DNA from 3 places in the Pseudomonas sp. LB3P14 genome. Region 2 is predicted to be linked to each of the others. Evidence: riboswitches for the same ligand, from Rfam matches in the RefSeq annotation. Region 2 holds a riboswitch; each other region holds the start of a gene.
What was found. Region 2 has a riboswitch for cobalamin ahead of ACYZT5_RS02915 (CbtB domain-containing protein). Riboswitches for the same ligand answer to the same signal wherever they lie in the genome.

Region 1: linked by a shared signal. The riboswitch ahead of cobO (cob(I)yrinic acid a,c-diamide adenosyltransferase) and the one ahead of ACYZT5_RS02915 (CbtB domain-containing protein) in region 2 are both predicted to bind cobalamin.
Region 3: linked by a shared signal. The riboswitch ahead of ACYZT5_RS06125 (ABC transporter substrate-binding protein) and the one ahead of ACYZT5_RS02915 (CbtB domain-containing protein) in region 2 are both predicted to bind cobalamin.

The regions. Positions count from the first base shown of each region.
Region 1 is NZ_CM142714.1:7,267,741-7,277,679, reverse strand. It holds gene cobD (threonine-phosphate decarboxylase CobD) at 1-741, opposite strand, end outside; gene cbiB (adenosylcobinamide-phosphate synthase CbiB) at 734-1,642, opposite strand; gene bluB (5,6-dimethylbenzimidazole synthase) at 1,639-2,289, opposite strand; gene ACYZT5_RS33450 (cobyrinate a,c-diamide synthase) at 2,286-3,686, opposite strand; gene cobO (cob(I)yrinic acid a,c-diamide adenosyltransferase) at 3,697-4,308, opposite strand; cobalamin riboswitch at 4,390-4,621, opposite strand; gene ACYZT5_RS33440 (hypothetical protein) at 4,776-5,360, shown strand; gene ACYZT5_RS33435 (PQQ-dependent sugar dehydrogenase) at 5,429-6,742, shown strand; gene ACYZT5_RS33430 (O-methyltransferase) at 6,747-7,400, opposite strand; gene ACYZT5_RS33425 (C40 family peptidase) at 7,416-7,952, opposite strand; gene ACYZT5_RS33420 (C40 family peptidase) at 8,118-8,768, opposite strand; gene hda (DnaA regulatory inactivator Hda) at 8,983-9,687, opposite strand; gene ACYZT5_RS33410 (AI-2E family transporter) at 9,918-9,939, opposite strand, start outside.
Region 2 is NZ_CM142714.1:612,913-622,851, forward strand. It holds gene metH (methionine synthase) at 1-1,885, opposite strand, end outside; gene ACYZT5_RS02890 (fatty acid cis/trans isomerase) at 2,041-4,338, shown strand; gene nfuA (Fe-S biogenesis protein NfuA) at 4,577-5,161, shown strand; gene cobM (precorrin-4 C(11)-methyltransferase) at 5,256-6,002, opposite strand; gene ACYZT5_RS02905 (cobalamin biosynthesis protein) at 6,086-6,499, opposite strand; gene ACYZT5_RS02910 (CbtA family protein) at 6,496-7,200, opposite strand; gene ACYZT5_RS02915 (CbtB domain-containing protein) at 7,212-7,415, opposite strand; cobalamin riboswitch at 7,536-7,764, opposite strand; cobalamin riboswitch at 7,958-8,170, shown strand; gene cobW (cobalamin biosynthesis protein CobW) at 8,273-9,334, shown strand; gene cobN (cobaltochelatase subunit CobN) at 9,338-9,939, shown strand, end outside.
Region 3 is NZ_CM142714.1:1,318,297-1,328,235, forward strand. It holds partial or broken gene ACYZT5_RS06115 (ABC transporter ATP-binding protein) at 1-22, opposite strand, end outside; gene ACYZT5_RS06120 (FecCD family ABC transporter permease) at 139-1,155, opposite strand; gene ACYZT5_RS06125 (ABC transporter substrate-binding protein) at 1,152-2,165, opposite strand; cobalamin riboswitch at 2,306-2,501, opposite strand; gene ACYZT5_RS06130 (class I SAM-dependent methyltransferase) at 2,562-3,290, opposite strand; gene ACYZT5_RS06135 (TonB-dependent receptor family protein) at 3,746-5,869, shown strand; gene ACYZT5_RS06140 (ABC transporter substrate-binding protein) at 5,946-7,640, shown strand; gene ACYZT5_RS06145 (ABC transporter substrate-binding protein) at 7,637-9,334, shown strand; gene ACYZT5_RS06150 (ABC transporter permease) at 9,331-9,939, shown strand, end outside.

The DNA.
Region 1 (9,939 bases), 860 kb from region 2:
GCGAACCCGTTGCCGGGCATGCCCTTCGGTATCCCGCAGACAGGCCTGACCCAGTACCCGCGTCGGCCCGCTGACCGCCCACGGCCCCACTTGCTCGGCCAGCAATTTGAGCAACTTGCGCTCGGCCAGCACGAACCCCAGGCGCACACCGGCCAGACCGAAAAACTTGCCGAAGGAACGCAACACGATCAACCCGACCTGATTGGCAAAAGGTGCGAGGCTCAGTTGCGGCGTGTTGTCCATGAACGCCTCGTCCACCACCAGCCAGCCACCGCGCTGGGCCAGCCGCGAATGCCAGTCGAGCAGCCGACTCGGTGTCAGGCTCAGGCCTGTAGGATTGTTCGGGTTGACCACCACCAGCACGTCGAAGCTGTCGAGGTAGAAGTCGACTTCCTGCTCCAACACTTCACGCACGATGTAGCCATTGCGGCGCCACGCTTCGGCGTGTTCGGCGTAACACGGCGAGAGCACGCCGACCTTGCCCGCCCGGCGCAAACGCGGCAACAACTGGATCGCCATTTGCGAACCGGCCACGGGCAGCACCTGAGCGGCGCCGTAATAATCACAGGCCGCCTGCTCCAGACCGTCATCGGTTTCCGGCAAACGCGCCCAGGCCCGCCACGGGATCTCCGGCACCGGAAACGGCCAGGGCGCCAGGCCGCTGGACAGGTCGAGCCAATCGGCTTCGGCGATGCCGTATTCGAGCGCCGCCTTGCGTAACCGACCACCGTGCTCAAGCATAGAATTCAGCCCCCACGCAGAGGATCAGCAACCATAACCATACCCCGCGCTGGACCAATTGCCAGCCACGGTCGATGGAGTCGGCGTCCGCCGGCACGCCTTCGCCCAGTTGCGGACGCTGATGCAGTTCACCGTGATAAATCGCCGCCCCGCCCAACTCGACACCGAGCGCACCGGCACCGGCCGCCATCACCGGGCCGGCATTCGGGCTGTCCCAGGTCGGGCCTTGGCGGCGCCAGCATTTCAGCGCGAGGCGGGTTTTGCCCAGCAGCGCGTAGGTCAACGCCACCAGGCGTGCGGGAATGTAGTTGAGGACGTCGTCGATCTTTGCCGCCGCCCAGCCGAAACGTTCGAAGCGTTCGTTGCGGTAACCCCACATCGCATCGAGGGTGTTGCTCAAACGGTAGAGCACCACACCGGGCGCACCCGCCACGGCAAACCAGAACAACGCGGCAAACACCGCGTCGCTGCCATTCTCCAATACGGATTCGGTGGCGGCGCGGGCGACTTCGGTTTTGTCCAGTTCGCTGGTCTGGCGGCTCACCAGGTAACCGACACGCTTGCGCGCCTCGTCCAGATCATCGCTGCGCAGCGCCTTGGCCACCGGCTCGACGTGTTCACCGAGGCTGCGCAGGCCGAGGGCGCAATAGAGCGCGAGAATTTCGACGATCCAGCCGACATAGGGCGCCCAGGAAAACGCTGTGGCCAGCAGGGTCAGCGGCAACACTGCGATCACCCAGGCAGTGACGCCATGACTGCGCCAGCCGCGACCAGCAGCGTTGAAACGTTGTTCGATGCGGTCGGCAAAACGGCCGAACGCCACCAGCGGATGCCAGCGTTTGGGTTCACCCAGCAGCGCATCCAGCGCAACCGCGGCGACACTCAACAACGCCACACTCATTGACTCACTCCCCAATAATTTTCGTACAGCAGCTCACTCAGCGGACGCGCCTGCGCCCAGCCTTCGAGTACCAGCATCGGTGCCGGATAGAATGCCTTGACCGGCCCCAGGCAAAGAACGGCCAAGGGCTTGGCACCGGCCGGCAAACCCAGCAGGTCCGCCAGGGCTTGCGGCTCGAACAGCGACACCCAGCCCATGCCCAGTCCTTCGGCGCGGGAGGCCAGCCAGAGGTTCTGGATCGCGCAGGACAACGAGGCCATGTCCATTTCCGGCAAGGTGCGACGGCCGAAAATATGGCGCTCGCGATCGTCCATCAGCGCGGCGACCAGCACCTCGGCGCAGTCGTTGATGCCTTCGACTTTCAGCTTCATGAATTCGTCGGTGCGCTCGCCGAGGGCTTCGGCGGTGCGGATGCGTTCTTCTTCCACCAGTAACTGGATCTTGCCGCGCAGGGCTCGATCGCTGATGCGGATGAACCGCCAGGGCTGCATCAGGCCGACACTCGGTGCCTGATGCGCAGCTTCGAGCAGGCGTCGCAGCAACTCGGGCTCGACGGTGCCGCCGCTGAAATGACGCATGTCACGGCGTTCGGCAATTGCCCGATACACCGCTTCGCGTTCGGCTTTGGAGAATGCGTTATCGGTCATGGCCTATTCGCGAGCAGGCTCGCTCCCACAGTGGACCGCGTTTCTTCAGCCAACCCACTTTCTACTGTGGGAGCGAGCCTGCTCGCGAAGGCGGCCTCAAGATCAGGCGCAAACAGCGCGGCAATCGCCGATGGATTGGACGGGAAATAGAAGTGCACATACGAGGCCGTCATCCGCCCTTCACGGTAAACCGCCTCTGCCCCTCGCCCACCGTTAGGGCTCAGGCCACGGGCGATTGGCTCAAGCTCGGTACTGGTCAGCGAATGGTGATAGGTGTGCCCGCGCAACGAACCTTCCGGCAACTCGACCGCCTGCAACGCCAACGCGGCCAGACGCTTTTGCATCACCGCATCCCCCGCCAGCAAGCCGACCAACTCAGCGCGAGTGCCCTCGACATCGGTCAACGAATCGAGCAAATAGAGCATGCCGCCACATTCGGCCAACAACGGTTTACCCGCCGCATGGTGAGCGCGAATCGCCGCCAGCATCGTGGTGTTCTGTGACAGCGCGACATGGTGCAATTCGGGATAACCGCCTGGCAGATAGAGGCTGTCTGCCTCCGGCAATTGCGCATCACGGATTGGCGAGAAAAACCGCAATTCGGCGCCCATGGCGCGCAGCAGATCCAGGCTTGCGCCGTAGGTGAAGGCAAACGCCTCGTCACGGGCCACGGCAATTCGCACGCCGGCCAGCAACGGTTCGGCAGCGATCACATCAGGGGCTGCGAATTCCACCGCCGGTGGCAGCGCGACCTCGCAACTGCTGGCCAGTGCATCGGCCGCCGCATCGAGGCGCAGATCGAGATCGTTCAACTCACTGGCCTGAACCAGACCCAAATGGCGACTCGGCAATTCGATCCCGGTTTCCCGGGACAAGGCGCCGTACCAGCGCAAACCTTCAGTGAGGCTGCCTTCAAGTAATTGCGCGTGACGCAGGGTACCGACGCGGTTGGCCAGCACACCGGCAAACGGCAAATCCGGCTGATAGCGCGCCAACCCCAACGCCAGTGCGCCAAAGGTCTGGGCCATGGCGGTGCCGTCGATCACACCCAGCACCGGCACACCGAAATGCCGCGCCAGATCAGCGCTGGACGGCGTACCGTCGAACAGCCCCATGACACCTTCAATGAGGATCAGATCGGCTTCGCCGGCAGCTTCCCACAACAGACGACGACTTTCCTGCTCGCCGACCATCCACATGTCCAGTTGATACACCGGCGCACCACTGGCGCGCTCTAGAATCATCGGGTCGAGAAAGTCCGGGCCGCACTTGAACACGCGAACCTTGCGCCCCTGATTGCGATGCAAACGGGCCAACGCCGCGGTGACGGTGGTCTTGCCCTGGCCGGAGGCCGGCGCGGCAATCAGCACCGCCGGGCAGTGACGGCTGATTTTCATAAAGTAGTATTCACAGCTCGACGCCTTTTTGCGCTTTGATCCCGGCCTGGAACGCGTGCTTGATCACGCCCATTTCGGTGACCGTGTCGGCCAGTTCGATCATCTCCGGCTTGGCGCCGCGACCGGTGACCACCACATGCTGCATCGGCGGACGCGCCTGCAAATCGCTGAGTACCTGATCGAGATCCAGATAACCGTGCTTGAGCGCAATGTTCAACTCGTCGAGCACCACCAGGCCAATCGACGGATCACGCAGCAATTCGCGGGACACGGCCCATGCGGCTTCAGCGGCGGCGATGTCACGCTGGCGATCCTGGGTTTCCCAGGTGAAGCCCTCGCCCATCACATGAAAACGCACCTGGTCCGGGAAACGCCGGAAGAACAATTCTTCGCCGGTGCTGTTGCGCCCCTTGATGAACTGCACCACGCCACACTGCATGCCGTGGCCCAAGGACCGGGCGAGCATGCCGAAGGCCGAGCTGCTTTTGCCTTTACCGTTGCCGGTCAGCACCAGCAGCAGGCCGCATTCATTCGGGGAGTTGGCGATGCGTTCGTCGATCACGGCTTTTTTGCGCAGCATGCGTGCCAGATGACGTTCGTCACGATCGGGGGTATCAGTCATGGGGGAGCTCTCCGTTGAGGCTGGATAACGGCGGGCAGGCACAAGAATAGACGGCAAAAAGCCTGGCATCGCCCACCGTGATGCCGCTGGATGGATCAGGCCGGTCTCCGGGCTCATGAGCGGCGATACGCCTGACCGCGCGCCTTCCCATGTCATATGACACAGTGGCTCAAGACGCAGTCTTCACTCATTTACCGTTGCGGGGGCAGCGCCGGGATCGTGGTTCTTCATTAGTTGAATGAACTCACTCACCGGCTTCCCTGTTTCACTCTGTCGACCAAGGCCACAGAGCACCTGAAACAAGCCGCGAAGGTTAGAGGGTTGGGGATGGAGCGTCAATTGAAGACGGGCGGCCTGCAAGCGAATAACTGCCGTTGATCAATTATCTGACGCCAATCTTGTGCCACACTCTCAGCAGTGATATCAAAGAGCCATAATCTCACAATACAAATTCAAGGGTGAGCCACATGCAAGGCATGATCATCAGCAATCCGAAGCTGGAATTCCTGCGCCCGGTGCTGGACCGCTGGTTTGACTGTATCGACCGCTACAACGCCGTACGCGGCGATAACGACACGCCTTACTGGTTCGATGAAAAAGCCAACCTGAGCCTGCTGTCCGCCGCTGCGTGGATGGCGGAAATGGTGACGCTGCAACAAACACCGACCCGTAAACAGACCGAAGAAGGCGAACGCAATGGCCGCGCCGACCTGTTTATCGCGACCAGCGAAGAACGCGCTTACCTTCAGGCGACCCAGCGCTGGCCACGCGTCAACAGCCTGAACCTGAGCCAAGCATTGCAGGACATCACCAGCGACGCCAAGCGCATCAGCTACGCCAGCGACCTGAAACTCGGCTGCCTGTTCGTCGCGCCGCAAAAAGCTCAGCAAAGTGCTACTCCGGAAGAACTCCAGGACATGGTCGACGACCTGCAAAAGGAACACAGCTGCGCGGTGGCCTGGTATTTCCCCTATGCCTATCGCAAGTTGCGCAACGAAGCCGGCAACTACCACCCCGGCATCGCCGTGCTGTTCAAGGAAGCCCGCGGCTGACCGGTTGAACCATCGCGCACCTGCGCTTCTCTATTGATTAGGTCAATGCATTCATAGGGAAGATCAGCATGCGCAAGCCTCAGCTCGCTCTCGTCATCGTGCTCGCCGGAGGGCTTGCCGCCTGCGGTGAAACCTCCAGGCTGCAAGTCTCCGACGGCACCGGCCCGTCGCCCAAGCTGCCAGAACCAAACAAAACCCTGATCCCGACGGTGAACATCGCCCCGGCGATCGGCTGGCCAAACGGCGCGAAACCCATAGCTGCGACAGGGACTCAGGTGGCGGCCTTTGCTGAAGGGCTCGATCACCCGCGCTGGCTCTATGTGTTGCCCAACGGCGACGTGCTGGTCGCCGAAACCAACGCACCACCCAAACCCGATGACGGCAAAGGCATCCGTGGCTGGGTCATGGGCAAAGTCATGGGCCGTGCCGGCGCCAAAGTACCGAGCCCGAATCGCATCACGCTGCTGCGGGACAAGGACCACGACGGCATCGCCGAAACCCGCACGGTGTTTCTGGAAAACCTCAACTCGCCCTTCGGCATGACCCTGGTCGGCAATGACCTGTACGTCGCCGACACGGACCGCTTGCTGCGCTTCCACTATGAAAACGGCGAGACGGCGATCAAGTCACAGCCAATGAAGGTGATCGACCTGCCGGGCGGTACGCTGAATCACCACTGGACCAAAAACGTCATCGCCAGCAAGGACGGCAGCAAGCTGTACGTCACGGTGGGCTCCAACAGCAACGTGGCCGAAAACGGCATGGACAAGGAAGAAGGTCGCGCGGCGATCTGGGAGGTGGATCGCGCCACCGGCAACCATCGGATCTTCGCCTCGGGGATTCGTAATCCAAACGGTCTAGCCTGGGAACCTCGGAGCGGCGCACTGTGGACGGCGGTCAACGAGCGCGATGAAATCGGCAGCGACCTGGTGCCGGACTACATCACTTCAGTGAAAGACGGCGGGTTCTACGGCTGGCCTTACAGTTATTACGGTCAGCACGTCGACATTCGCGTCGAGCCGCAAAACCCCGATCTGGTGGCCAAGGCCATTGCTCCGGATTATGCGGTGGGCCCGCATACCGCATCGCTGGGCCTGACGTTTGCTGAAGGCAACACGCTGCCGGCGCAGTTCAAGGAAGGCGCCTTCATCGGCCAGCATGGCTCGTGGAATCGTAAGCCGCACAGTGGCTACAAAGTGATTTTCGTACCGTTCAGCGCAGGGAAGCCGACCGGGCAGCCGATGGATGTGCTCACCGGCTTCCTCAATAACGAGGAAAAAGCCATGGGCCGCCCGGTAGGCGTGGTGATTGATCAGCAGGGTGGTTTGTTGGTCGCGGATGACGTGGGCAACAAGGTGTGGCGCGTATCGGCGGCCAAGTGAGCGCTTAGCGCTTGCGGCACAACGTCAATCCATCGCCCAACGGCAACAACGACAGATCCACACGCGAGTCATCCTTCAAGGCCCGATTGAGCGCCTGGATGGCTCGGGTGTCTTCGCTCTCGGGATTGTCCTCAAGCACCCGTCCGCTCCACAGCGTGTTATCAAACACTGCCAGACCGCCGACGCGCAGCAGACGCAGGGCGTGCTCCAGATAGCGTGGATAGTTGGCTTTGTCGGCATCAATGAAGATCAGGTCGAACTGCTCTTGCTGATCCAACTGAGCCAGGGTTTCCAACGCGGGCGCCAAGCGCAGATCAATCCGCTCGGCAAGCCCCGCCTCCTGCCAGTAACGGCGTGCGGTGGCGTTGTAATCGCCGGGAATGTCGCAGCAGATCAGCGAGCCGTCATCCGGCAATGCAGCCGCCATGCACAAGGCGCTGTAACCGGTGAAGGTGCCGACTTCCAGCAGACGCTTGGCGCCGGTGAGTTTCACCAGGAGCGCGAGGAACTGGCCCTGCTCGGGCGCCACTTGCCAGCGAGCCATGGGCAGCGCCTGGGTTTCGTCACGCAAACGCTTGAGCAGCGGCGTTTCACGCAGGGAAACATCGAGCAGGTATTGATACAGGGAATCGTCGAGATTGAGTGTGCGAGCGGTCATGACAACCTCTGCAATTTAGGGGTTGCGTGCCAAGTGCTCAGGTTGCAAGACGCGCTTGGCACTCAGATAGGCTTTCTGCCAGTAAGCTTTGGACAAGCTGTCGAGCTTCACCGTGCCGCCGGTGGCGGGCGCATGGACGAAGCGACCTTCGCCGACGTAGATCCCGGCGTGGCTGACCTGGGAGCCGCCATTGGTGGCGAAGAAGATCAGGTCCCCGGTTTGCAGACCTTCCTTGCCCACGCTGGCCGCTTGCATGCTGATCAACTCGCGCGTGGTACGCGGCAGGGAAATGCCGGCGACGTCACGATAGACGTAACCGATCAGCCCGCTGCAATCGAAACCCGAATCCGGCGTGTTGCCACCCCAACGGTACGGCGTGCCCACTAGGCCGAGCGCACGGAACAATACGTCTTCTGCCTCAGGGGAGAATGCTTGGGAGGAACTGAAAATAATGGGAGCGCGAACCACCGGCGCAGGTGGCGGTGTACGGCTGGCGCAGGCGCTGAGCAGCGCTGCGAAGAGCATGATTGCGAGGCGGGCCGACGTCGACATAAGCAGAACATCCTGATCTGGCTGCGGCTTTTTCTGCAGGGGGCGCAGAAAAGAAAACCGCCTGCGCAGGACGCAGGCGGTTTGCCATCAATAATAGATCAGGATTCTAGTCGCTACGCGGCAAACTTCAAGTAAGACTTTAAGTTCACCTTACAAAATGTCCGCTTACTTGCGTGCCGTGACGATAGTCGGGGCTGCAGTTGGTGCCATCGCCAGTGCGCGCTTGGCTTCGATGAAAGTCTTGCTCCAGTAGCTGTCGCCCAGGCTATCGATCCGGACACCACCGCTGCGGCGGCTGCTGGAATGGATGAACTGGTTGTCACCCAGGTAGATCCCGGCGTGACTGACGCGACCGCGACGGCCATTGGTGGCGAAAAACAGCAAGTCGCCAGGCTCCAGTTTGCTGCGCGAAACCAACGGAGCGTCCACGTTGATCATTTCGCGAGTGGAGCGTGGCAGGTTCAGGCCGGCTTCTTCACGAAACAGGTAACCGATGAAGCCACTGCAATCGAAGCCAGCTTCGGAGGTGCCGCCGAAACGGTAACGGGTACCGATCAGGGACATGCCGCGTTCGAGGATGCTGTCGGCCAGAACCGGAAGCTGGTACGACTTGCCGCCGGCGAAGTCTGCCAATTCTTTTTCGGTGGCCGCCTCTTCCTGTTCAAGCGCTTGCTGATAAAGAACGGAAGATTGGGCGGTAGCAGAATTTTTAGCCTGCTGTTGTTGCTCTTGCTGGGACACTGGAGAGTGAGCAGCGCAACCGAACAACAGGGTAACGAGTGCGAGGGGCACGAGGGGTGCAAAGCGATTTAGCATGGGCACGACCGTGGCTGATAGTTCTAAAGATGGCGAGACTATGCCCGCTATCAACCTCATTTGCAAATTCAATCGAACTTTATGTGACTTCTCGGTTTCTCGTTTACATCTAAGCGCTTAAGCCCGTTTTAGACATTCGCGCAGCCTGCAACCCTGTAGGAAGGCGGAATTCTTGGCGCCTGAAATATGCCGAAACCCGCTGCAGGCCTTGGCTTTACCAGCCTAAAGTTTCTTTCAGAAAGGGAATCGTCAGCTTGCGCTGAGCTTGAAGGGAGGCCTGATCGAGGCGTTCAAGCAGCTCGAAAAGTGCGCTCATGCTGCGCGTACCGCGGGTCAAAATGAAATGCCCGACTTCATCGGTCAGGTGCAGACCGCGACGAGATGCGCGCAGTTGCAAGGCACGCAATTTGTCTTCGTCGGAGAGCGGACGCATCTGAAAGATCAACGCCAACGTCAGACGGGATTTGAGGTCCGCCAGCTTCACCGGCAGTTCGCGCGGAGATGTCGAAGCGGCGATCAGCAGGCGTCGACCGCTGTCACGCAGACGATTGAACAGATGGAACAGCGCCTCTTCCCAATCCGCCCGACCGGCTACCGCCTGCAAATCATCCAGGCAGACCAGTTCGTACTGTTCGAGGTTGTCGAGGATGGCGATGCCACGATCAAGCAGCTCGGCCAACGGCAAATACACCGCCGGCTCCCCCAGTTGTTCGAAGCGCAGGCAGGCCGCCTGCAACAAGTGCGTACGCCCTACCCCGTCCTTGCCCCAGAGATAAATCAGGCTTTCGGTCCAGCCGGCGTCGGCTTCGCATAGCCGCTCGACATAGCCGAGTGCAGCGGCATTGGCGCCTGGATAGTAATTGATAAAGGTAGCGTCATCACGCAGACGCACACCTAGGGGCAGCTGAATCGGTTTCATGCTGACTGAACAGTTCCAAAGGAACCGTTAGTGGCCTCTGTGTAAAGTTTGCGAAGTTTATACCCGTGAAGCTGGCCGCACAATGCGACAGACCACAAGCAAAATCAAAGGTTTGCGTTAACACACTGGTTTTATGACAGTTTCGTTGGCAGCGCATGTGACAGCCGCGCGAGGGATTCGGGTCAACCTGGCGATGAACCAGGCGGCCCGCGACGCGTGATCAGAGCGCCTTAAAGCTCGGCCTGATCAACA
Region 2 (9,939 bases):
CCGGCGTGCGGTTGAGCACCACGTCTTCCACGGCGTCACGCAGTTCGGCGGGAATCTGGTCGTAGATCTCCAGTTGGCCGGCGTTGACGATACCCATGGTCAGGCCGTTGCGGATCGCATACAGCAGGAACACCGAGTGAATCGCCTCACGCACCGGGTTGTTGCCACGGAACGAGAACGACACGTTGGACACGCCGCCCGAGGTCAGCGCATACGGCAGTTCGTCGCGGATATAGGCGCAGGCATTGATGAAGTCCACAGCGTAGTTGTTGTGTTCTTCGATGCCGGTGGCGATGGCGAAGATGTTCGGGTCGAAGATGATGTCTTCCGGCGGGAAGCCGACTTCGTTGACCAGAATGTCGTAGGAGCGTTTGCAGATTTCTTTTTTGCGAGCTTCAGTGTCGGCCTGACCGGCCTCGTCAAAGGCCATCACGACGACTGCGGCGCCGTAGCGTTTGCACAGTTTGGCGTGATGAATGAACTGCTCGACGCCTTCCTTCATGCTGATCGAGTTGACGATGCCCTTGCCCTGGATGCATTTGAGGCCGGCTTCGATCACTTCCCACTTGGAGGAGTCGATCATGATCGGGACGCGGGAGATGTCCGGTTCACCGGCAATCAGATTGAGGAAGGTCACCATGGCCTTCTTCGAATCGAGCATCCCTTCGTCCATGTTGATGTCGATCACCTGGGCGCCGGCTTCGACCTGTTGCAGGGCGACTTCCAGGGCTTCGGTGTAGTTGTCTTCACGGATCAGGCGGGCGAACTTGGCTGAACCGGTGATGTTGGTCCGCTCGCCGACATTGATGAACAACGAGTTGCGATCGATGGTGAACGGTTCCAGGCCCGACAGGCGGCAGGCCTTTGGAATGTCCGGAATCTCGCGCGGTGCGTAACCGGCCACGGCTTTGGCGATGGCTTCGATGTGGCCCGGCGTGGTGCCGCAGCAGCCACCGACGATGTTCAGGAAACCGCTTTGGGCAAATTCTTCAATGACCTTGGCCGTTTCTGATGGCAGCTCATCGTACTCGCCGAATTCGTTCGGCAGGCCGGCGTTCGGGTGCGCCGACACGTGGGTGCTGGCCTTGTTCGACAACTCTTCCAGGTACGGGCGCAACTCACTGGCGCCGAGGGCGCAGTTCAGGCCGACCGAGATCGGTTTGGCGTGGGCCACAGAGTTCCAGAAGGCTTCGGTGGTCTGGCCGGAGAGCGTACGGCCGGAGGCATCGGTGATGGTGCCGGAAATCATGATCGGCAATTCGACGCCGAGTTCTTCGTAAACACCTTGCACGGCGAAGATCGCCGCTTTGGCGTTCAGGGTGTCGAAAATGGTTTCGATCAGGATCAGGTCGGCGCCGCCTTCGATCAGGCCTTTGGTGGCCTCGGTGTAGTTTTCCACCAGTTCATCGAAGGTCACGTTGCGGTAGCCGGGGTTGTTCACGTCAGGCGACAGCGAGCAGGTGCGACTGGTAGGACCGAGTACGCCCGCGACGAAACGCGGCCGGTCCGGTGTTTCCAGGGTCTTGGCGTCTGCCACCTTGCGCGCCAGACGTGCGCCTTCTACGTTTAGCTCGTACGCCAGGCTTTGCATGCCATAGTCGGCCTGGGACACCTGGGTGGCGTTGAAGGTGTTGGTTTCCAGAATGTCGGCGCCGGCATCCAGGTAGGCTTTCTCGATGGCGCCAATCACGTCCGGGCGCGTCAGGATCAACAGGTCGTTGTTGCCCTTGACGTCACTTGGCCAGTCGGCGAAGCGTTTGCCTCGGTAATCCTGCTCCTCGAGCTTGTAGCTCTGGATCATCGTGCCCATGCCGCCATCGAGAATCAGGATGCGCTCTTTGAGGGCGTGCTTGAGAGCTTGAAGGCGAACACTGCGATCGGACATTGGGACTACTCGGAAAGACCATGACGAAGGGGCGGGATAATAGCAAACCTGTGTGGTTTTAGAGCATGTCCCGGTTTTGCATGAATATCGCTCATGTTGGTGTGGGGGGCAGACCGGTAGAATTGCGTCGTTTTTTCATGATGGGGACAAGGGACATGTCGAATCGCGTCATCACCAGCCTGTTTATGCTGCTTTTAAGCTGGGATGCCACCGCGCAAGTTCCGGCGATTTCCTCTGCCATTTCCTACAGCCGCGACATTCAACCGATCTTCACCGAAAAGTGTGTGGCCTGCCATGCCTGCTATGACGCCGCCTGTCAGCTCAATCTGGGCAGTGGCGAAGGGGCTGCTCGTGGCGCGACCAAGATCCCGGTCTACGACGGCGAACGCCGCCAGGCTGCCGCGCCGACCCGGCTGTTTTATGACGCTTTCGGTAAACGTGCCTGGCAGCAAAAGGACTTCTATTCGGTGCTCGACGCTCAGGGCAGTCAGGCCGCGTTGATGGCGCGGATGCTTGAGTTGGGCCACAAAACCCCCTTGCAACCCAACGCCAAGTTGCCGGAAGACATCGTCCTTGGACTGAACCGGGAAAACATGTGCGCCATGCCGGCCGAGTTCGACGGCTACGCCAAATCACATCCCAAAGAGGGCATGCCGCTGGCGGTCACCGGCCTGACCGATCAGCAATACCAGACGCTGCAACGCTGGCTGGCGTCCGGCGCGCCGATTGACGAGCAAGGCCTTGTGCCGAGCGCCAAAGAAGCGTTGCAGGTGGTGCAGTGGGAAAACCTGCTCAACGCACCGGGCGCACGGCAAAGCCTGGTGGGGCGCTGGTTGTTCGAGCACTGGTTTCTCGCTCATCTCTATTTCAAGGACGGCGCGCCGGGACATTTCTTTCAGTGGGTTCGTTCACGCACGCCGACCGGCCAGCCTATCGATCTGATCAACACACGCCGCCCGAATGACGATCCGGGCACTCAGGTGTATTACCGCTTGTGGCCGGTGCAAGGCGTGGTTGTGCAAAAGACCCACATCACCTACCCGTTGAGCGCGGCGAAGATGGCGCGGATCAAAAGCCTCTTCTATAACGGCAAATGGCAGGTTAACGCCTTGCCGGGCTACGGGCCGGAGCGTCGGGCCAATCCGTTCACCACGTTCGAGGCGATCCCGGCCCAGGCGCGTTATCAGTTCATGCTCGATAACGCCGAATACTTCGTGCGCACCTTCATTCGCGGCCCGGTGTGCCGCGGCCAGATCGCCACTGATGTGATCCGCGATAACTTCTGGGCACTGTTCCAGGCGCCTGAGCACGACCTCTACATCATCGATCCGAAGTATCGCGGCCAGGCCACGCCGTTGCTGGCGATGCCGGGGCAGAACGACGATGTTGGCAGTGTCCTGAGCCTGTGGCATGACTACCGCAACAAGCGTAACGAGTACGAGGCGCTGCGCCGTGACAGTTACGCCGATGCGCCGCCGCCGAGCTGGTCGACCTTGTGGGCCGGCAACGATAACGCGCTGCTGACGATCTTCCGGCATTTCGACAGTGCCTCGGTGAACAAAGGCCTGATCGGTGACGTGCCGCAAACGATGTGGCTGTTCGACTTCCCGCTGCTGGAGCGCACTTATTATCAGTTGGCGGTCAACTTCGACGTGTTCGGCAACGTCTCCCATCAGGCGCAAACGCGCCTGTACTTCGACCTGATCCGCAACGGCGCCGAGCAAAACTTCCTGCGCCTGATGCCCGCCGATTCGCGGGATGATTACCTCGACGATTGGTACCAGAGCGGCGGCAAATTCAAGATGTGGCTGGACTACGAGTCCATCGATAACGACAAAGAGACGGCGCTGGTGCTGGACGAAAAGGACCCGAAACGCGATTTCGCCATGCAGTTGCTGGCCCGTTACGGGGACCTCAACGCCAAGCCTGATCCGATCAACCGTTGTGACGGCGCTTATTGCTCGCGGCCGAACATCGATCCGGCATTGCAGAGCGCCGAGCAGGCCTTGAGTCGCCTGACTTCGCGTCCGGCGGCTGGATTGAAGGTCATTGGTCAGTTGCCGGAAGCGACCCTGCTGCGCATCGAAACCCAGAGCGGCAAACGCGAGGTCTACAGCCTGCTGCGCAACCGCGCGCACAGTAACGTGGCGTTCCTGCTGGGTGAATCGCTGCGGTATCAGCCAGGGCTCGACACCGTGACTATTTACCCGGGCGTGCTCAGCAGCTATCCGAACTTCATGTTCAACATCCCGGCCGAGCAAGTGCCGGCATTCGTGGATGCCATGGAAAACGCCAAGGACGCCAATCGCTTCGAAAAAATCGTCGAGCGCTGGGGCATTCGCCGCAGCCATCCGCAGTTCTGGTTCTACTTCCATGACCTGAGCCGGTACGTGCATGAGACCGATCCGGTGGAAGAGGGCGTGCTGGACATGAACCGGTACGAGAATCTTTGATCGAAAGCCTGAACACGCACCGCCGAACCCCTGTAGGAGCGAAGCTTGCTCGCGAAAGGGGGCTGACATTCAGCATGGATGCCGACTATCAGACCGCTTTCGCGAGCAAGCTTCGCTCCTACAGGGGTTGCGGTGATCAGATGTTCATCGACAGGCGCATCTTTCCCGACAAAAATACTAGGACTTTGTACGGCGCGATGATTGGCGTAAACTGCGCCCAAGCCTGCGAGGAGTTTCCATGACCGCTATTACCATCACCGACGCCGCCCACGATTATCTGGCTGATCTGCTCTCCAAGCAGAACACCCCAGGCATCGGCATCCGCGTCTTTATCACCCAGCCTGGCACTCAGTACGCCGAAACCTGCATTGCTTACTGCAAGCCGGGCGAAGAAAAACCTGAAGACACGGCGCTGGGGCTGAAAAGCTTCACCGCTTACATCGACTCGTTCAGCGAAGCCTTCCTGGACGATGCGGTAGTCGACTACGCCACCGACCGCATGGGCGGCCAGCTGACCATCAAGGCACCAAACGCCAAAGTCCCGATGGTCAACGCCGACAGCCCGGTCAACGAGCGCATCAACTACTACCTGCAAACCGAGATCAACCCGGGGCTGGCCAGCCACGGCGGTCAGGTCAGCCTGATCGATGTGGTCGAAGACGGCATCGCCGTACTGAAGTTCGGCGGCGGTTGCCAGGGCTGCGGCCAGGCGGACGTCACCCTGCGCGAAGGCATCGAGCGCACGTTGCTCGAGCGCATTCCCGAGCTCAAGGGTGTTCGTGACGTCACCGACCACACGCAGAAAGAAAACGCCTACTACTAAGGCGTTCGCTGCGAAAAGAAAAAACGGCACCCGTGAGTGCCGTTTTTTTTGATCGTTCCCACGTCGAGGCGTCGAACCGTCCGCGTGGGAACGATCAGGGTCGGAAGAGATGCGCATGCCCAGCGCGATACAGCGACGACTCACTGAAGTGATCACTGCCCAACACTCTGCCCACCAGAATCAACGCCGTGCGCCGAAACCCCTTGGCTTCAACCTTCGCGGCAATGTCTTCAAGCGTCCCCACCACCCAATCCTGATCCGGCCAGGTCGCTCGGTGAATCACCGCGATCGGGCAGTCCGCGCCGTAGTGCGGCAGCAATTCAACCAGGATTTTCTCCAGATGATTGACCCCTAGATGAATCGCCATGGTCGCCCCATGCTGCGCCAGGCTGCCCAGCTCTTCGCCGGCGGGCATAGCGGTCTTGTCGGCGTAGCGGGTCAGGATCACGCTTTGCGACACATCGGGTAATGTCAGTTCGGCGCCCAGCAGTGCCGCGCAGGCCGCCGTGGCTGTGACGCCGGGAATAATTTCAAAAGGGATGTCGAGTTCGCGCAGGTAGCGAATCTGCTCGCCAATGGCACCGTAAAGACTCGGATCGCCGGAGTGCACCCGGGCCACGTCCTGGCCATTGGCATGGGCAGTCTTGATCAGCTCGATGATCTGTTCCAGGTGCAGTTCGGCGCTGTTGACCACGTGTTCGGCGCGATGGCCTTCCAGCACGGCGGCGGGCACCAGGGAGCCGGCGTAGATGATCACCGGGCAGCTGCGAATCAGCCGTTGGCCTTTGACGGTGATCAGTTCCGGGTCGCCGGGACCTGCGCCAATGAAGTAGACGGTCATCGTCGGTTCCTGTGAGAAAAAGGGGCAGGGCAAGGCTTCAGATGAAGATTGCTCATGATCGAAGAGTGAGATTATCGGGGATTTCAGGCGGCGCAGGCTAATGCCAAGGTGGCCTGGGCATATTTTTGTCGTGAAATCAGCAATTTTGCTGGTGCCTGGGCCAACTGTTCGGCCATGGCCAGGGCGGCACTTTCCGCGACGCCGTAGCAGCCGGTGCGTTCGAACGCGATGTCCGAGTGGTGGCTGAGTTGCGGTTTGTAACCTTTCAATTGTTCACTGCTGAAATACTTCAGGGGCAGCGCTAGTTGTTCGGCCAATTCGATCAAACCAGGTTCTTCGCGCTTCAGGTCGATGCTGGCCAGCGCCTTGATCTGGTGAAGTTCGATTTTATGAGCCTGTAACGCCTGATCGAGCAGCGCCCGCAGCGTGCTGACGGGGCAGCCGCGCTGGCAGCCCAGGCCGACCACCAGGGTCGGCGCTGCGCGGGTGTCAGTCATGCGTGGTATTGACCATCGCTTTTGCGGCGGAACAACCAGGCACTGATCAGGCCCAGGGCCAGCCAGAACGCGACGTTGGTCAGCTGCGAAGCGATTTTGAACTGAGCTTCCAGGGCTTCTGGAGCCAGCATCGAGTGGACTTCCGGTTGTGGTGCGCCGATCACGTGAGGAACGGCCAGAATGGCCACGCCGAGCACTTTCATCAGCCAGTGGCGGCTGAACACGATCAATGCGATGCCGACCGCAGTGGAGGCGGCAGTGCCGATCCACCAGATCTGCCGTTGCGCCAAATCAGCAGCGGCAGTGCCCGGCAGCTCAGGCGGCAGACCGAGGGTGGGTGCCAGCACGAACGTCGCATAACCGGCCAGGCCCCAGAGCAGGCCTTGGGAAGTACGAGTCGGTGCGCGCAAGGTGTAAAGACCGGCGAGCATCAGGGCGAAACCGACCGCTACCACCAGGTTGCCGCCCGTGGTCGACAGCACGCGCTGCCAGCCGTCTTCCGGTTCCCAGGCTTCGGCGTCGTGGGTGTGAGCGGCGACAGCACCGGCGTGTTCGTGGACTTCAACAGCGGCCGGCTCGGATTTTTCGTAGGTTTCGGCCTGCAAAATCAGCGGAGCGACCCAGAAGCTTTGCAGCAGGGTCAGCAGCAGGGCGGCCAGCAGCCCGGTGAACCCTGCGGTTTGCGCAATACGCTTGATCATGTCAGCAGGTCTCAATGGCACGGGAATGCAGAGCTGTGGCGGGTATCGTGCGCGGCATTGTGCACCGCTTCGATGTGCGAGAAACCAGCGAAATAAACAAGGCTAGCGCCAAGGATCGACGCACACACGGCGGCGGTCAGGCGTTGAGTCAGGGTCGTGGTGGTGCTGGCGGTGCTCTTATCGGTGTTGCTGCCGGTACTGCTGATGATCGACATGGCGCTTCCCTCTGGTCTGTCAGCGGGTGAATGGAGCGCATGGAAGACCCCTGCGAGTCGGGCGCGCAGAGGTTCAAACAGCGCCCGCCCACCGCGGGTTTGTTATTCAGTGATCGTAATGGTCACTTTGTGTTGCGGGCCGGTCTCCGGGCTCACGAGGGGCGCTGGCTTTCGCCTTGACCTGCAAGCATCACCTTCCCATGCCGAACTGCTGGCACAGTGGATCTGACGCTTCGCTCGCTTACCGTTGCGGGGGCAGCACCGGACTGACATGGCCTTAGAGTAAAGCACATGATTCACCGGTTTCCCGTTTCACCCTGTGAAGGGCACCCGTAACAAGGCGTGTAGGAGAGCATGGGCGGGGGTTGGGCGTCAATTGGCAAGGGTTCTCAACTCGACACCGAGGTGAATTCTTCGCGGGCAAGCCTCGCTCCTACAGGACGGCGGCGTTCTTTGTAGGAGCGAGCGATGCGGCGACCCGACTTGCCCGCGAAGGGGCCGGTGAGGGCGCCACAAGACATTGACCCGCCCCCACACCATGCGTAGCCTTGCGCTTTCGAGGTTCTTCGGCGTCTGCCGAAGCTAAGAAGGGAACGCGGTCGATGCCGCGGCTGCCCCCGCAACTGTGAACGGTTCTGTTAGCTGCCACGCCACTGCAAGCCCTGTCCATCGGGCCCGCGGGAAGGCGCAGCCAACGTCAGTCGAACGACTGGCAAGCCGTCAGCCAGGAGACCTGCCTCGACACAGATTCTCACTTTCAACCGGGCGGGGTGATCCGGTGGCGAACTCTTCAGGCACGCGCGTCCGCGTTGCCGGTCGTCGTCCCGTATGCCCGCCACCTTGCCAAAGGGCATCCGATGAAAACACTGGCCAAACTCCCCGTCACCATCGTTACCGGCTTCCTCGGCTCGGGCAAAACCACGTTGCTGCGGCACATGCTCGACAACGCTCAGGGCCGCCGCATCGCGGTGATCGTCAACGAGTTCGGCGAGCTGGGCATCGACGGCGAAATCCTCAAGCAGTGCTCCATCGGCTGCACGGAAGAAGAAGCCAACGGTCGCGTTTATGAATTGGCCAACGGCTGCCTGTGCTGCACCGTTCAAGAAGAGTTCTTCCCGGTGATGCGCGAATTGGTCGCCCGTCGCGGCGACCTCGACCACATCCTCATCGAAACCTCTGGTCTGGCCCTGCCAAAACCGCTGGTGCAAGCTTTCCAGTGGCCGGAAATCCGCAGCGCCTGCACTGTTGACGCGGTCATCACCGTGGTCGACAGCCCAGCGGTCGCCGCCGGCACCTTCGCTGCTTTCCCGGACCAGGTCGATGCCCAGCGCAAACTCGACCCGAACCTGGACCACGAATCGCCGCTGCACGAGCTGTTCGCCGACCAACTGGCCAGCGCCGACCTGGTGATCCTCAACAAGGCCGACCTGATCAGCCCCGAAGACCTGGCCCGTGTGCGCCTGGAAGTCGCCGAAGAATTGCCGCCCGCGGTGAAAGTCATCGAAGCCAGCAGCGGTCGCCTGCCACTGGACGTGCTGATCGGCCTCGGTGCCGGTTCCGAAGAACACATCGACGGCCGTCACAGCCATCACGATCACCACCATGAAGGTGAAGACGATCACGATCACGATGCTTTCGATTCGATCTCCATCGAACTGCCGCAAGCCGACGAAAGCCTGCTGTTGGACGCGCTGACGCAACTGGTGGTTCAACACGGCATCTTGCGCGTCAAAGGCTTTGCGGCGATTCCGAACAAACCGATGCGCCTGTTGATCCAGGGCGTGGGCACTCGTTTCGACAAGCATTTCGACCGTCAGTGGGGCGCCGACGAAGCGCGCACCACGCGCCTGGTATTGATCGGCCAGGAACTGGACGCAATTCTAATCGAAACGCAATTGCGCGCTGCGCTCAGCGTTTAAGCCATGCACCTGCTCAGGACCCAGCCCGGCGGTTTCGTGTCGGATGACAACATTGCCGACCTTGGACAAACCCCTGCCGAGCTGGTGATCCTGTGCAGCGGCGACTCCAGCCTCGCGCTGCTCGCCGAAGCCGCACAGCAGTTGCCCGACGATTACCCGAGCGTGCGCCTGGCCAACCCGATGCAGGTGCAGAATCACGCGTCGGTTGACCTGTATGTCGACCAAGTGCTGCGCCACGCCAAGGTGATTCTGATCTCGCTGCACGGCGGCATCGCCTATTGGCGTTATGGCGTGGAGCGTTTGGTGGAGTTGTCCCAGCGCGGCGTGCAGCTGATTCTGGTGCCCGGCGATGACCGCCCGGACCCGGAACTCAGCGACCTGAGCACGGTGGCTGCCTGCGACCGCGATCGGCTTTGGCAGTTTTTGCGTCAGGGCGGCATGAGCAATGCCCTGGATTTTTTCCGCTGCCTCGCCAATCGTTGGCTGGATCGCGACTACGCCTGGGCCGAGCCGCAAACCCTGCCACGCACGGCGATCTACCATCCGCAAAAAAGCCCCGCAGACCTTCACGATTGGCAAGCCGACTGGCAGGCTGATCAACCGGT
Region 3 (9,939 bases), 710 kb from region 2:
CGTTGGGCCCGACAAGGCCAAGGGTTTCACCGCGACGGATGTCCAGGCGGATACCGTGCAGCAACTCAGCGTCGCGGACATGGAACCCGAGGCCGGAACAATGTAGTACGGAGTCGCCGATAACAGGCGAGGCAGCATTCATCGGGCATTCCTCCGACCGATCAGGATCAACGCGAACACCGGCGCTCCAACCAGTGCAGTGATGACGCCGACCGGGATCACCTGGCCTTTGATCAGCGTCCGGGAGAGGACATCGGCGGCGATCAGAAACACTGCACCACCCAGCGCACTCGCCGGCAGCAGACGCGCATGCCGGGTGCCCAGCAGCAGTCGCACGGCATGGGGGATGACCAGTCCGACGAAACCGATGGAGCCGACAATCGACACCATCACTGCCGTCACCAGTGCGGCGCAGCTAATCAGCAGAAATTGCACTCGGCGTACCGGAATGCCGAGCGAGGCGGCTGAGTCGGCGCCAAAGGTGAAGGCATCCAGCGCCCGACGGTGCCACAGGCACACCGCGAGACCGGTCAATGCCACGGGCACCGACAGCCACACCGACGGCCAGCGCACACCGCTGAGATTGCCGAGCAACCAGAACATGATGCCGCGGGCCTGTTCGGAACTGGCCGACTTGGTGATCAGAAACGCCGTGAGCGCATTGAACAACTGCGACCCGGCAATCCCCGCCAGGATGATCTGCCCGGTACCGCCAGATGAACCGCTGGCGCGGGCCAGCAAAACAACCACGGCGAAGGCAGCAACGGCGCCGGCAAACGCCCCGACCGACAGCGAAACCAGGCCCGCCCCGAGGCCCAGCAATGCCACCATTACAGCGCCCGTCGAGGCGCCGGCGGAAATGCCGAGCAGATAAGGATCGGCCAGCGGGTTGCGCAACAGCGATTGCAGGATCACCCCGCAGGTGGCCAGGCCCGCACCGCAGGCCGCTGCCACCAGCGCGCGGGTCAGGCGGTAATTCCAGACGATGCCTTCGTCTATGGGGTCGAGGACATAACCAGCCGTCCACAGTTTGTTGGCCAGCACCTGGAACACCACGCTCGGTTCGATGCTCGTTTCACCGATGGCCACACCGGCAATCACGGCCAACAGCAGTGTCAGCAATGCCAGCAGCGTACGAATCAGCGTCCCGGTCATTTCGGCAGGTCGTAGCCGTTGATGGCTGATGCCAGGGTTTCAAGACCGTCGAACATTCTCACGCTGGCCTGCATGGCCATGGCGTCGAGGATGATGATGCGGTTGTTTTTCACGGCGTCCATGTTGCGGGTCACCGGGTCGCTGCGCAGGAATTCCAGTTTCTTTTGATAGTCGTCAGCCGGGAAGCGACGGCGATCCATGCGTGCGATGACCAGGAAGGTCGGGTTGGCCTTGGCGATGGTTTCCCAGCCGACGGTTGGCCATTCTTCATCGGACTCCACCACGTTGCGCACACCCAATGTGTTCAACATGAAGTCGGGGATGCCCTTGTGCCCGGCGACATAGGGGTCGATATCCAGACTGGCGCTGGAGAACCAGAGCAGCGCACTGGTGTGCTTCAGGTCCTTGTTCTGTACGGTGGCAATGGACTTGGCCAGGCTGGCCTTGAGTTGGGCGTTCAGCTGCTGGCCACGTTCCTGCACATCGAAGATTTCAGCCAATTGGCTGATGCTTTTGTAGAGGCTGTTGATGCGAAACGCCTCTAGCCGTGTGCCGTCGGCACCGACCAGGTTGTCCTTGGCTTCGCAGTCGGAGGGCATCAGGTAGGTCGGGATCTTCAGTTCATGAAACTGGTCGCGAGTACCGACCACGCCTTGCGGGCCGATCATCCACTCCAGTTCCACTGCCACCAGCTGTGGACGCTTGCCGATCACCGCCTCGAAACTCGGCTCGTTATCGGCCAGGCGTTCGATCATGTCGTTCTCGGTTTTGTACTTGGTCAGCACATCGTTGAACCACAGCGAAGTGCCGACCAGCTTGTTGCCAAGGCCCATGGCGTAAAGCATTTCAGTGCCCGCCTGGCCGATGGTCACGGCACGGCTGGGTGCCTGCTGAAAGGTCAGCGTGCTGCCACAGTTCTCGACAGTCAGGGGATAGTGGGTCGGGGCCGCATGGGCGAGGGTGGACAGACCCAGGGCGGTGACGAGGGTGGCAAGGCGGGACAGCAGCATGACGCAATCTCCATGTGACCGTACAAGAGCAGGGGTACGGACTGGAAACACATCATCGAACGCTGCCAATAAAGCAGTGAAGTGCCGGTCACTCAGGTGACGCCCGGCGCAAGGATGTCCTTCCCGGACACCCCGCCGGTTAGTGATTTGCTTGGCCGGCAGGTCTCCTGACTGATGCGTCGTCGCCAGGCTCCAGCCTTCCCGGGAGTGATCCCAGTGGCAGTTCAGGAGCAGGCTCAGCACCTACAGTTGCGGGGGCAGTTCCGTTTGATGCCGTGTCAGGCATCTCGGATTCCCTATTAATCCCATTTGGAAACCGGCGGCCGGCATGGTAGTCGATCATGCCGAATATCACCACTGAGCGCTTTTGGCCGTGGATTCAACCAGTTCAGACGCTCAACGGCTGGCCGCCACGATCAGCATCATGGGTCGCTCGATTTCATCAGAAAGTGCAGGGCGATCAGCAAGATCGTCTTCGGTCGGCCCCCATTCGTTCACGTGATCGAGGGTGAATCCGGTCTGGATCAGCAGATTCAGTAGCGTGCCCAGCGTTCGATGCTGTTTGACGACGCCATCGCTGAGCCAGTTCGTCAACCGGGGACCTTCCACCTGATAACTGTCTACCGGCCATGACTTGCGCCCTTGCGCGTCTATGATCCAGTCCGGTCGGCGTGACGCCATATAGATGGGATGCTCAATGGAAAACACCAGCCTTGCACCGGGTACCAGTGCGTCATGTACGTTGCGCAATAGCCCTGCCAAGTCACTGATGTAATGAAACGCGAGTGAGCTGTAGGCCAGGGTGAAACCGGATTTGGCAAGTTCGAGCCCCTCCAGGTCGGCCCGCTTATAAATCACCCGTGAGTCGTGTGTGGTGGCGACAGCGCGCTCCAGCATCTTTTCCGAGACATCCAGCCCCAGCACGCGATCGGCGCCCTGGTCGGCGGCCCATCGACAAAACCAGCCATAACCGCAACCCAGGTCCACGACCTTCTGGCCGGACATTTGCGGCAGTAACGATCTCAACGCCGGCCACTCCGGGGCACCGGCCAGTCCTTGGAGCGAGCGGGGCAGTTGGCTGTATCCGTCGAAGAACTCAGGGCTGTCGTAGATATTCTGGGTCACTGATGATCTCGCTGGGTATGTGCATGTCGGCTTCAAGTAAAAAAGTCTACGAGCAGGCGACAGGTTAGAGCAAGCGTGTGAATCGCTTGACCTTCATGGAAAGCGTTATAAGCCCGTGCGCAACTATTCATAACCAGATGTTCATTTTTACGGCCCATTGATTATAAGTAAGTGTTCACTGTTGCCTGGAAGACATCACCTGAACACAGTGCCGTCAGAATCACACTTAATTCTGTCGACTAAAAATAATAAGTCATTGAAATAAAACGAATATTAAGTTTGGCATAGCGTGTGCAATGACGCCCTTGAGGAATATAAAAATCAATAAGCCTCGCCCGTATTCATAGTAAGGGAGTCGAGCTTTGGAAGTATCTTTGCGTGTAAAGGGGCAAACTTACGCAAGCGTAAGACCCAAAAATCATCGGGGTGTATTTAGTGCATTAAGCATGAGCCTTATGTTGCTGGGGACGCATCAGGGCGTGTGGGCCGCGTCAACGGGCGAAAGTGAGGAAAATACAGCGCCTGCTGATTCAAAACGTCTGGCTACTGTGGTCGTGCAGGGTCAGCAGCTGAGCGAAAAAGAACAGGCCAGGCAGGTGCTCAACGAAGTCCCTGGCGGTACCGCGCAGGTGGATTCCGCGACCGTGGAAAAACGCCGCGTCGCGACCAACCAGGATGTGTTGGCTTACCAGCCGGGTGTTTACGCTCAGTCAGTCGGCGGCGCTGACGGGATCAAACTGTCCATCCGCGGCTCGGGCATCAACAAGGGCGTCAATTACTTCCGTTCCGGTGTGTATTTAATGTTCGACGGGCTGCCGGTCAGTGGCCCTGGCGGTACGCCCTATGAGTTGTTCGAGCCGCTGGGACTGTCGCGCACCGATATTCTGCGGGGCGCCAACGGCTTCGATTACGGCTCGCTGACGCTGGGCGGCGCGGTCAACTATGTCACCAAAACAGGTTATGACGCGGCGCCCCTGGAAGTGCGTTATGAGGCGGGCAGCTATGGCTATCAGAAGCGTCAGATTGCGTCAGGCCAGGTGCTCGGTGATTTCGATTACTACTTCAGCCTGACGGACTCGGAACAGGACGGTTATCAGGACCATACGAACGGATCGAGCAAGGGCTTCGCCGGTAACTTCGGCTACAAATTTAATCCCAATATCGAAACGCGCTTTTACCTGCGTTATCGCGAAACCGATAACGACACGGGTGGCTTACTGACGCGCGATGAAATTGCGCATCACCCACGTCGAGCCAATGCCACCAACCTTGCACAGGACGCTTCGCGCAAGCAGCCGGGTTCGACCTGGGTCGCCAACAAGACCACGATCCATCTGGACGACAATTCCCGGCTGGAACTGGGTGCGGTGTATCACGACTACCCAATCGACATCAGAGGTGGGGTGAACCGCGCGAAATGGGGTTACAGGGATGTTTCCGCTTCGGTGCAGTACGTGCGCGACGACGAAATTTTCGGCCATGCCAGTACGACCCGCGTCGGGTTGCTGTCGACCAAGCATTTGCCGGGTGAGGGCTTCCAGAAGACCTATGTGAGGATTCCGGCAGGCGCCACGGCGGGGTTACCGGTCGGCACACTGATCCGTGAGGCGAGCTACGAAGGCATGGATAACGTCTTCCATGTCAGTAATGACACAGAGCTGGTCAACGACCTGTGGCTCACCACGGGTCTGTCGATGATCTACACCAAGCGCGAAACCGAAGTGGAGTACCCGGTTACCAACGATCGCTTTGAAAAGAATGACTGGGACTATGCACCTCGTATTGGTCTGCGCTACGACTTCACTCCGAACTTTCAGGTGTACGGCAACATCAGCCGTTCGGTCGAGCCGCCAAGCGACTGGCAGATCCTCACCGCGCCGCCGAGCTTCACCAGCGGGCCCGCCAGAGGTCTCGCCCGTGCAGGCCTGGACCTGGTCAATCAGACGGCAACCACTTTTGAGCTGGGGACACGGGGCAAGTTCGACAATAACGTCTGGAGCCTGAGTTACTACTACTCCAGGGTTAACCATGAGTTGCTCTCGGTTGAAATCGTACCGGCGACCACTACCACGGCGGCGATCACGGCTGAATCCAATGGCAGCGCGACGATTCACCAAGGCGTGGAAGCCGGCCTCGAATCAACGCTATGGCAGGGCAGCGATATCAACAAGCTGACCTTGCGCCAGGCTTATACCTACAGCGATTTCCACTTCGTCAACGACGACAAGTTCAACGCCAACGAATTGCCGGGCATTCCTAAACATTACTACCAGGGCGAGCTGCAATACGACTTTGCCAATGGTGTTTACGTGGGGGTCAACACGCAGATCGGTTCGAAAATGTCGGTGGACTACGCCAACTCCTTCTACACCAGGCCGTATCACGTCTTCGGCGCGACCATTGGATGGAACTCGCCCAAGAAATCCTGGGCGACCTATCTGGATCTACGCAACCTGACCGACCGCCACTACACGACGGTCGTCAGCCCGACGTACGACGATGGCGGCGTTGACCGTGCACGCTCTTATCCGAGTGACGGCTTCGGCATCTACGGTGGCGTGAGTTATCGCTTCAACTGATTGACACCCCAGATGCGCAGCCACCTGGTCGCCCACTGCCAGGCGCTGGCGCCCAACTTTTTGATGGAATGAACGCGTGAATAATCAATGGTATTTCCGCGCAGTGGCGGCGCTTTGCCTTGGATTGATGCTGGGTGGCTGCTCACCGGCGGACGACGCTGCAAAAGCGCCCGGCAGTCAAACGAGCATCGCTGAAATCGACAGTGCACGAGACTACCGTGAGCAGTCGCCGGGCGAGTCCGGTGGCACGCTTCGGGTGTCCGTGGCGGCCGACACCGGATCGCTGGACCTGCATGCCATTTCCCACACCAATTCACAGTGGCTGGGGCGTTTGCTCTACGACAACCTGGTGTATCTGGATGAGCAGGGCAACATCACGCCCTGGCTCGCCAAATCCTGGGATATCTCTCCCGACGGGCTGACGTACACCTTTCACTTGCGCGACGACGTGACCTTCAGCGACGGCTCGCGCTTCGATGCCAAGGCCTTGCAGATCAATCTGGAACACATGCGTGCGCCTGCCACCCAGTCACCCCTGGCGGCGGCGTACATTGCGCCCTACGTCGACGGCAAGGTCATCGACGATTTCACCTTTGAAGCGCACCTGCGCGAACCCTACACGGCTTTTCTCAACGTGTTGGCGCAGTCGTGGCTGGCCATGATGTCGCCCAAGGCAATCACCGACAATCCGCGCAGGCTGAGTGAAGCGCCTGTCGGTTCAGGCCCCTTCGTCGTCGAGCGTTACACCCGTCAGCAAGGCATCAGCCTGGTGCGGCGCAATGACTACCATTGGGCAGCGGACTTCATCAATCACCAGGGGCCGGCGTATCTGGATCGGATTCAGATCGATTTCGTACCCGAGGCGATGATCCGCTACTCCTCACTCGTCGCCGGGCAGTATGACCTGACCGTCGATGCGCCCGCGCAGAATGCCCTGGCGATGCGCAATGACCCGGAACTGGTCATGGACAGAAGGATCAGGCAGGGAAACCCCAATCGCGGCATCACCTTCAATACCTCCAAACCGCCGTTCGACGATGTCAGGGTGCGCAGGGCCTTTGCGCTGGGTGTCGATCGTGAAGGCATCGTGCAGATGAGTGGTTTCGGCGAGTACACACCCAAGAGCGATTTTCTTGCCGCCAACACGCGTTACTACGATCCCGCGTTTGCCGGCGCACTGACTTATGACCCCGCCACCGCCAACCGTCTGCTGGACGAGGCCGGCTGGAGTCAGCGTGATGCGCAAGGCTATCGGGTGCGCGACGGTCACCGTTTAAGTGCCGAGGTGTTGCTGGCCGAAGGCATCAGCCCGGTGGCCGACACAGTCGCCATTCAGTCGGACGTCAAGAAACTTGGCTTCGAGCTGCGCATTGCCCAGTTGCCACCTTTGCAACTGGCCGAGCGGCGTAGCGCCAACCTTTTTCAGGCGGTGGGCTCCGGCGTCTGGCACACCAACACGCCTGACGGTCTGTACATTCTTTATCACAGCGGCGAAATCATCTCGCCACAACGTATCGGGCAAAACACCGCTCGCTTGCGTGATGCGCAGCTGGATGACTGGCTGGCCCAGGCGCGCCACGCCACTGACCCTGGGCAACTGCAAGGTCTTTACAGCAAGGTCCAGCAACGTCTGACCGAGTTGGTTCCAGCGGTGCCACTCTACGAGAACTATTCGCTGAGCGCTCACCGGCAACGTGTCAAAGGCATCGTCTACGACACCTCGCACAACACGCCGGTGTTCACCACGGTCTGGTTGGGGAAGGCGTCATGAGATCGCTCCTTGGCTCGCTGATTTTACTGGGCGTGGCGGCGGCGCTGGCCGGTTGCTCCCCGGCAGATCAGCAGCAGAAAGCGGCTGACCTCGACAGCAGCCAACCGGTCAGCTACCCGGCCGCCGATTACCGCGAACAGAGCGTGGGCGAGGCGGGCGGGGTGTTGCGCGTTACGGCTGCCATCGACATGGGCAGCCTTGACGTTCACCTGATCACAGGCACCAACCCCAAGTGGTTGGGACGCATGCTCTTCGACAACCTCGTGTATCTGGACGAGAAGGGCAACGCAACCCCCTGGCTGGCGAAATCCTGGGACATTTCCGCTGACGGCAAGACCTACACCTTTCACTTGCGTGACGATGTCACCTTCAGTGATGGCGTCAAGTTCAACGCCGAAGCGGTGCGCGTCAACCTCAAGAGAATTCGCGATCCGGCGACCAAAGCGGCGATGACCACGGCGTATATCGCGCCTTACGTGGATGGCAAAGTGATTGATGAATTCACCTTCGAAGCGCACCTGAGCGAACCCTACACGCCGTTCCTTAACGTGCTGGCGCAGTCCTGGCTGGGCATGATGTCGCCGCGGGCCATTCTCGACAATCCAGCGGCCCTCGCCGAGCACCCGGTGGGCAGCGGTCCGTTCGTGGTCACCCGTTACGTGCGCCAGCAAGGCGTGAGTTTTACTCGTCGCGACGACTATCACTGGGCACCAGAACTGATCCAGCACCAGGGCCCGGCGTACTTGCAGGGGGTCGAATTGAGCTTTGTGCCTGAAGCAATGATCCGCTACTCGTCGCTGGCTGCCGGGCAATATGACTTCACTATCGATGCGCCGCCGCAGACGGCCGGCTCGATCCGCAACGACCCTGATCTGGTGCTCAAGAGCCGGGTAAACCTGGGTAATCCGACCCGCGTGTTGACCTTCAATGTCAGCCAGGCCCCGTTCGACGATGTGCGTGTCAGAAAAGCGGTGGCGCTCGCCATTGACCGGGAAGGCATCGCACAGATCGTCGGCTTCGGGGAGTACCGGACCAAGACTGACTACCTGTCAGCCACCACGCCGGACTATGACCCGGCATTCGCCAATGTGCTGCGCTATGACGTGAATCACGCCAACCAGCTTCTGGACGAGGCGGGCTGGACCGGACGCGATACCGAGGGTTACCGCACCCGCGCCGGGCAACGACTGAGCGCCGAAGTGCTGAGCACCGAAACAGCCTTGTCGCCGGGCATCGATCTGGTGGCGGTGCAATCGGATCTGAAGAAAGTCGGCTTCGAGTTGAAGATCGCTCAATTACCGGTCACGCAACTGCTCGATCGGCGCAATGCCAATCGCTATCAGGCCTTGGGATCGGGGTACTGGCACACCAACACACCGGATGGTTTGTACATCCTGTACCACCGCCTGCAAATCAACTCTGAGCGCTACACCGGGCAGAACACCTCGCGCTTGCAGGACCCTCAGCTCGATCAATGGCTCAGCGATGCCCGTCGCACCCGCGACCCCGAACGCCTGCGCGTCCTCTACAGCCAGGCGCAGCAGCGGCTGACCGAGTTGGTGCCGGCGGTGCCGGTGTACGAAAACCACACGTTGCTGGCCTATCGGCGTTCGGTCAACGGCGTGGTGTTCGACACGTCCCATAACACGCCGTTCTTTACCTGCGTCTGGCTCGACAGCAAGGAGTCGAAATGAAAATTCTCAAGCGTATTGTCTGGCGCCTGCTGGCCGGCGCCTTGGTGCTATGGGGCGCGGCGACCCTGTCTTTCGTAACGCTCAATGTCACCGCTGGCGATACCGCGCTCGCAATCCTAGGTGGTCCCGATGCACTGCCGACACCTCAAGTGCTGGCACAAGTGCGCGCCGAATACGGCCTCGATCAACCCTTGATCGTGCAATACGGACGCTATCTCGGGCGTCTGGCCGAGGGCGATCTTGGCAATTCGTACCGGTTGCGAATCCCGGTGGTGAAGGCGATTTCCCAGCAAATCGGCGCCACGTTGCAACTGGCTGCGTGCGCCGCGGTGCTGGCGGTTCTGGCAGCGTTGGTCCTGGCTTTGCTGACTGCGCATCGCGCGCGCTGGATCCGTTCACTGTCGTCCGGTTCCGAACTGGTACTGACGTCAGTGCCGAGCTTTGTGCTGGGCATCGTCCTGCTGCTGATCTTCTCTTTTCAGTTTCATCTGCTCCCGCCGGCCGGCTCCCAAGGCTGGAAGACCATGGTCCTGCCGACGCTGACGCTGGCGCTTCCGGTCATGGCGGTGTTGACGCAGGTACTGCGTCAGGAACTGGAGGATGTG